Regions from separate parts of the Arthrobacter sp. B10-11 genome, predicted to be linked through region 2. Evidence: riboswitches for the same ligand, from Rfam matches in the RefSeq annotation. Region 2 holds a riboswitch; the other holds the start of a gene.

Region 1 (3,406 bases), on a different contig from region 2:
CAGCGACGCCATCGGCGTGCCTGGCGTGTTCTGGGCCTTTGGCGCCTTCGACCCGGAGCTCTTCGAGGGCGGGGCAACACCCGCCGGGAACCATTCGCCGCAGTTCGCGCCGGACGCCCGTGCCGCCGTCGTCGGGGGAACGGGTGCCGCGCTCTCCGGAGTGCTAGCCTATCTGGGCCGGAACTGACTTGAGCGGGGCGGCGGCGCGTCCGCCGTCCCGGTTCCGTTCAGCGGGAGCAGGCTGCCGGCGTCGTACTTTCGCAGCCGCAATGAAAGGAGCCGGGACATGGAGCAGCTTGACGTCCTGGACCGGCAGATCGTGGCCGCGCTGGTTCGGAACGGACGCGCTCCCTGGCGCCTGATCGCCGATGTCCTGGGGCAGCAGGAACGCACCGTGGCGCGCCGCGGCAACAAGCTGCTCGAAGCCGGGGTGGTGCGCACAAACTCCTTCGTCAATCCATCATCCGTCAGTGCGCGGTCGGCCTTCCTGCTGCGCGTGACGGCGGCGCCGCGCAATCTTCGCAGTGTCTGCACTTGGCTGGCGGTGCAGGAAGAGTCGTCGTGGGTCACCGCACTGTCCGGCACGAACGAGGCCGTGGCGGAGCTGTTTCTTTCCCCGGATGAACTCGGCGGGCTTCTCTACCGGCGCCTGTCCGGGGTGGACGGTGTGCAGTCCTTCGCCATGACACCGCTGCTGGAGTATTTCCGGACCCCCAGCGGCTGGACTCCGGACGTACTGGACAAGAAACAGTACGCCGCGCTCCACCGCGACGAGGACGGCCGGCTGGCCGGAATCCGCACCGGCCAGCCGGGTGAGGCACTTGATGAAACGAACCGGTCGCTGGCCGAGCTCCTCCACCGCAACGGCCGGGCCACCGTGGATGAGCTGGCCTCCGCATTGTCGGTCTCCAAGGCAACCGTCAGCCGCCGCCTTGAAGCCATGACCAACTCCGGTGCCCTGTTCATCAGGGCAGTGGTGGATCCCGCAGTGCTCGGATTTCCCGTGGAGTCCCTCCTTACCCTGACCCGTTCCGGGAAGGCGGCGGAGGCGCCGGCGAAGTACTTGGCCAGCCTTCCGGTGACCCGCTGGGCCGCCGCCTCCGGTGAGGACGTGCTGGCCCAGGTGGCTCTGCCAGGCCTGGACGAACTCCGGCTGCTGCTCGACGATCTCCGGCAGATGGACACGGTCACATCCGTCCGGTCTTCGGTCTATGCCGAGATCTTCAAACGCAGCACCGTGATGTACCGGGACGGGATTCCGGAGCGCCCGGCACGGGCGGAATGATCCACACGAAGTAACTCTGTTGCATGTTGTCCGCCGGACGGGATAATGTGTGAGCCGTGTCACCGACAAGTGGCACACGCTTTTGATCTGCGGCGGGAGAGTCCTGCCGGTACGTTCAGCAGGCGCCGTAGGAGCAAATCCTCCCCAGGAATCTCTCAGGCCCACGTACCGCCGCGGCGAGGCAACTCTGGAAAGTAGTCCGGTCTCCGGGCTCACCGACGGTGCAAGCGGCACCCCGTAGCAGCAGGGTCCGCGGAAACTCTCAGGTCAGATACAGAGCGGGGAGGAACCCGAATCATCGTGGCGCCATGCGCCACCTGAATTATGGAGTTCCTCGTGACCGTTCAGTTGTTCCCCAAAACCTCCGCCCCGCTGCGCCCGGGCACCTAAGGACACCCGGCCATGGCTGTTGGTGTGTTTGATCTTTTTTCCATTGGAATCGGGCCGTCGAGTTCGCATACGGTGGGTCCGATGCGGGCTGCCGCGGTGTTCGCCGAGGAGCTGAAGGCGTCCGGTGACCTGGACCGGGTGGCGTCGCTGCGGGTGGACCTGTACGGTTCGCTGGCTGCGACCGGGCACGGGCACGGGACCATGACGGCCATCCTGCTGGGGCTGGAGGGTTTTCATCCGGAGAAGATCCTGCCGGCGGAGGTGGAGGAGCGGCTGGCGGCGATCGCGGAGACCGGGAAGCTGCAGCTGGCCGGCGCCGGTGACGGGCTGGGTGTGGCGTTGCCGTACGGGGTGAAGGACATGGTGCTGCGACCGTTGACCATCCTGCCGCGGCACACGAACGGGATGACGTTCACGGTTTCGGACGAAAAGGGGGAGGTGCTGCACCAGGCGACGTTCTTCTCCGTCGGCGGCGGGTTCATTGTCCGTGAGGGTGAGGAGGACGCGGCCCGGCAGGAGCTGGAGGAGTCCAAGAAGGAGCTGCCGCTGCCGTTCCGGACCGCTGCGGAGTTGCTGGGCCGGTGCCAGTCCAAGGGCCTGTCCATCGGGGAGATCATGTTCGTCAATGAACGGGCGTCCCGGTCCGGGGAGGAGATCCGCGAAGGGCTGCTGCACATCTACTCCGTGATGGAGGAGTGCGTCGCGGTGTCCCTGAAGCGTGAGGGGCTGCTGCCGGGCGGGCTGAAGGTCCGCCGTCGGGCCCCGGACTGGCACGAACGCCTGATGAAGGAGACCCGGGACCAGGATTCCCGGGACCCGGAGTACCGGGATCCGAAGTACTGGCAGGAATGGGTCAACCTGATCGCCCTCGCCGTGAACGAGGAGAACGCCTCCGGCGGGCGGGTGGTCACGGCGCCGACGAACGGGGCGGCGGGGATCATTCCGGCGGTGCTGTATTACGCCCTGCATTTCGCGCCGGGCATGGATAAGGCGACGCAGGCGGACCGGGATGATGTGGTGGTGAAGTTCCTGCTCACCGCCGGTGCCATTGGTGTGCTGTACAAAGAGCAGGCGTCGATTTCGGGTGCCGAGGTGGGTTGCCAGGGCGAGGTGGGCTCGGCGTCGTCGATGGCCGCTGCCGGTCTGGCCGAGGTGATGGGCGGCACTCCTGCGCAGGTGGAGAACGCGGCGGAGATCGCGATGGAGCACAACCTGGGCCTGACGTGTGATCCGATCGGCGGTCTGGTGCAGATCCCCTGCATCGAGCGGAACGCCATCGCTGCGGCGAAGGCGATCAATGCCGCGAAGATGGCGCTGTGGGGTGACGGGACGCACCGGGTGTCCCTGGACGAGGTGATCGTGACCATGCGCGAGACCGGCCGGGACATGTCCTCCAAATACAAGGAAACGGCCATGGGCGGCCTCGCCGTCAACGTCGTCGAATGCTGAAGTCGAATGCTGAAGGAAAGAGAACTATGACACTGGCACCAGAAGGCCGGAAGATGCTGCGTATCGAGCAGCGCAACGCGGCCACACCGGTGGAGCGTAAGCCGGAGTGGATCAAGGCCAAGGTCCAGATGGGCCCGGAGTTCGTCCAGCTCAAGAACCTGGTCAAGAAGGAAGGCCTCCACACCGTGTGTGAGGAGGCCGGCTGCCCGAACATCTTCGAGTGCTGGGAAGACAAGGAAGCCACGTTCCTGATCGGCGGCTCCGAATGCACCCGGCGCTGTG
Region 2 (3,406 bases):
CTGGAAGTCGGCGTGGTCGATCGTGCCGTCGGCAGCGGTGGCCACCACAACCACTTTCATGCCGGCCAGCACGGCGGATGCCGCGTTGGTGCCGTGCGCGGAGGCGGGGATCAGGCAGACGTTGCGCTGGTCATCGCCGCGGGAGAGGTGGTAGCCACGGATCGCCAGGAGGCCCGCGAGCTCACCCTGGGAGCCGGCGTTGGGCTGGATGGAGACCTGGTCGTAGCCGGTGATCTCGGCGAGGTCCGCTTCCAGGCCTTCGATCAGTTCACGCCACCCCTCGGTCTGGGAGTCCGGCGCGAAGGGGTGGATGGAGGCGAACTCCGGCCAGGAGATGGCTTCCATCTCGGCGGTGGCGTTCAGCTTCATGGTGCAGGAACCCAGCGGGATCATGGTGCGGTCCAGTGCGAGGTCACGGTCCGAAAGCTTGCGGATGTACCGCAGCAGCTGGGTTTCGGAGCGGTGCGTGTTGAACACCGGGTGCTGCAGGTACTCCGAGGAACGCTCGACGGCGGCCTCGAGGGCGAAGCCGGCGCCCGCATCCGTTCCGGCCACCTCAGCGCCGAAGACGGCGGCGACGGCGGCGACGATTTCCGGCGTCGTGGTTTCGTCGACGGAGACGCCGACGGTATCGGCATCGATGCCGCGCAGGTTGATGCCCCTGGCTTCGGCGGCAGCAACGATTTCAGCGGCCTTGCCCGGAACGCGGACGGTGACGGTGTCGAAGAAGCTGCCGTGCAGGACTTCGAGGCCTGCGGTCTGCAGGGAGGCTGCGAGGGTGCGGGCGTGGTTGTGGACGGTCTCGGCGATGGCCTTCAGTCCGTCGGGGCCGTGGTAGACGGCGTACATGGAGGAGACGATGGCCAGCAGTGCCTGCGCGGTGCAGATGTTGGATGTAGCCTTCTCGCGGCGGATGTGCTGCTCACGGGTCTGCAGGGCCAGGCGGTAGGCCGGAGTTCCCGCGTTGTCCTTGGACACACCCACCAGGCGGCCGGGCATGGAGCGCTCGAGGCCCTTCTGGACGGCCATGTAGGCGGCGTGCGGACCGCCGAAGAACAGCGGCACACCCAGGCGCTGGGTGGAGCCGACGGCGATGTCCGCACCCTGCTCGCCCGGAGGCGTGATGAGGGTCAGCGAGAGCAGGTCAGCCGCGACCGTGACCAGGGCGCCGCGTTCCTTGGCGGCGGCGATGACGGCGGTGTGGTCGAACACCCGGCCGGAAACGCCCGGCTGCTGCAGCACGATGCCGTTGATGATGCCGTCGGGAAGTCCCTGGGACAGGTCCGCAACCTCAACTTCGAAGCCGAGTGCCTCGGCGCGGCCCTTGACGATGGCGATGGTCTGGGGCAGCACATCGGCGTCGAGGACGGTTTTGCCGTCGTGGGCGGTCTTGTTCTTGTTGGCGCGGCGCATCATCAACACGGCTTCGGCCACAGCGGTGGCTTCGTCCAGCAGGGAGGCGTTGGCGATGGGCAGCCCCACGAGGTCCTGGACCATGGTCTGGAAGTTCAGGAGCGCCTCGAGACGGCCCTGGGAGATTTCCGGCTGGTACGGGGTGTAGGCGGTGTACCAGGCCGGGGATTCCAGGACGTTGCGGCGGATCACCGGCGGGGTCACGGTGTCGTAGTAGCCCTGGCCGATCATCTGCACAGCCGTCTTGTTCTTGGCAGCCAGCTTGCGCAGCTCGCCGAGGACTTCAACCTCGCTGAGGGCGTCTTGAAGGCGGAGGGCAACGTCCTGGCGGATGTCGTTGGGGACTGCGGTATCAACCAGCGAATCGACACTGTCGTAACCGACAGACTTGAGCATGGTGTCGATATCGGCCTGGCGGCGGGCGCCAATATGCCGGTCGACAAAGGTGGTGGAGACTGAACTAACCGTCACGAAGGAACTCCATTACTAATGGCAGCGCCGGATGCGCCGCAGTGGTTCGGGTTCCTCCCCGCTCTGTATTGGACCTGAGAGTTTCCGCGGGGACCAGCTTACGCATGGCTCCGCTTGCACCGTCGGTGAGCAGGCACGTCCCAGCGGACAGCCTGCTGCTTTCCAGAGTTGCCTTGCCGCGGCGGTACATGGGCCTGAGAGATTCCTGGGGAGGGTTTGCTCCTACGGCGCCTGCTTGTACCTACTTGCAGAACTCTCCCGCCGCAGATCAAAGGCATATTTAGTTAGCGGTGACAACAGTCACAGCTGCAATTGTCCTACGCGGCGGTCCAGTCTGCAAACTCTGACGTCCAGCCCGGCGCCGCATGACGGACGTCAGCCGCGGAGCCGGTCGACGGCGGCCAGGAGGTTGTCGACGTCGCCACTCATTTCCGGCGGGGCCGTGCCGGGGCCGCTGGCCAGCATGGCGTTGTAATAGAGGCCGTCGCCCATGTAAAGGACAGCCTTGGCCATGGCCGGCCCGACGTCGCCGGCCAAAAGCTCCAGCCAGCTCCGCTGGACTGCCGCAAACCGGTGCATCGTTTCCGCGTGGGCCACCTCGGCGAGCCGCGTGGCAGCCACAAACACGCGGTCCAGCGGGGTTCCTGCCCAGAGCGAGGACCGGATGAAGTAGGCGGCAGCCCCTTCCGGAGCTTTTGCCATCACGTCCAGATCTCCCGCTACGAGCAGGTCCATCCGTTCCAGCAATGCCGAAATCAAGGCCTCCTTGTTCGGGAAGTGGTACAGCAGCCCGCCCTTGGAAACCCCGGCGCGCCGGGCAACGGCGTCCAGCGTGGCGGCACGTTCGCCCACTTCGATCAGCAGGGATTCAAAGGCGTCCAGCACAGCTTCGCGCGCAACGGGTTTTCTGGCCATGGTTCCTATCATGCCCGGTGGGAGGGGCTGGATTCTTAACTGTACCGTCCAGACGGTACAGTTATTGTCATGGGAAATTCATTTGCATCCTCGACGCCGGTCACGCCGACTTTCACACAGAGCCCCGCTGCACCCGGCCGCCCTGTTGCCGGCGGCAGTTTCCGCGCACCGAAACGCGGGCAGGACTGGCTTGCACTGGCGTTGCTGATGTTCCCGGTATTGCTGGTTGCCGTAGACAACACCGCACTGACATTCGCGCTGCCCGCCATCGCCGGCAGCCTCGAGCCCACCGGCGTTCAGCTGCTGTGGATCGTTGACGCCTATCCCCTCGTCCTGGCCGGCCTCCTGGTTGCCATGGGAAGTTTCGGCGACAGGATCGGACGCCGGCGGCTCCTGTTGATCGGCAGCTTCGGGTTCGCCGCGGTGTCCGCCGCCACGGCATTTGCCCCGAGCGCGGAGTGGCTGATCACAGGGCGCGCCGCCCTCGGATTTTTCGGCGCGATGCTGATGCCTTCCACTTTGTCCCTGATCCGGAACATCTTTCCGGATCCCAACCGGCGCCGGCTTGCCATCGCCATCTGGGCGGCGGGCTTCTCCGGCGGCGCCG

What was found. A riboswitch is a leader RNA that binds a small molecule or an ion and turns the genes downstream of it on or off. The one in region 2 is predicted to bind glycine.
Region 1: another riboswitch for glycine. It lies ahead of RW112_RS09045 (L-serine ammonia-lyase); the one in region 2 lies ahead of gcvP (aminomethyl-transferring glycine dehydrogenase).

The regions. Positions count from the first base shown of each region.
Region 1 covers NZ_JAWMTH010000002.1:729,417-732,822, reverse strand. Annotated here, with positions in the region: gene RW112_RS09055 (amidohydrolase) at 1-187, shown strand, start outside; gene RW112_RS09050 (Lrp/AsnC family transcriptional regulator) at 287-1,285, shown strand; glycine riboswitch at 1,369-1,466, shown strand; gene RW112_RS09045 (L-serine ammonia-lyase) at 1,688-3,124, shown strand; gene lipA (lipoyl synthase) at 3,151-3,406, shown strand, end outside.
Region 2 covers NZ_JAWMTH010000006.1:27,390-30,795, reverse strand. Annotated here, with positions in the region: gene gcvP (aminomethyl-transferring glycine dehydrogenase) at 1-1,884, opposite strand, end outside; glycine riboswitch at 2,057-2,155, opposite strand; gene RW112_RS17470 (helix-turn-helix domain-containing protein) at 2,260-2,799, opposite strand; gene RW112_RS17465 (MFS transporter) at 2,869-3,406, shown strand, end outside.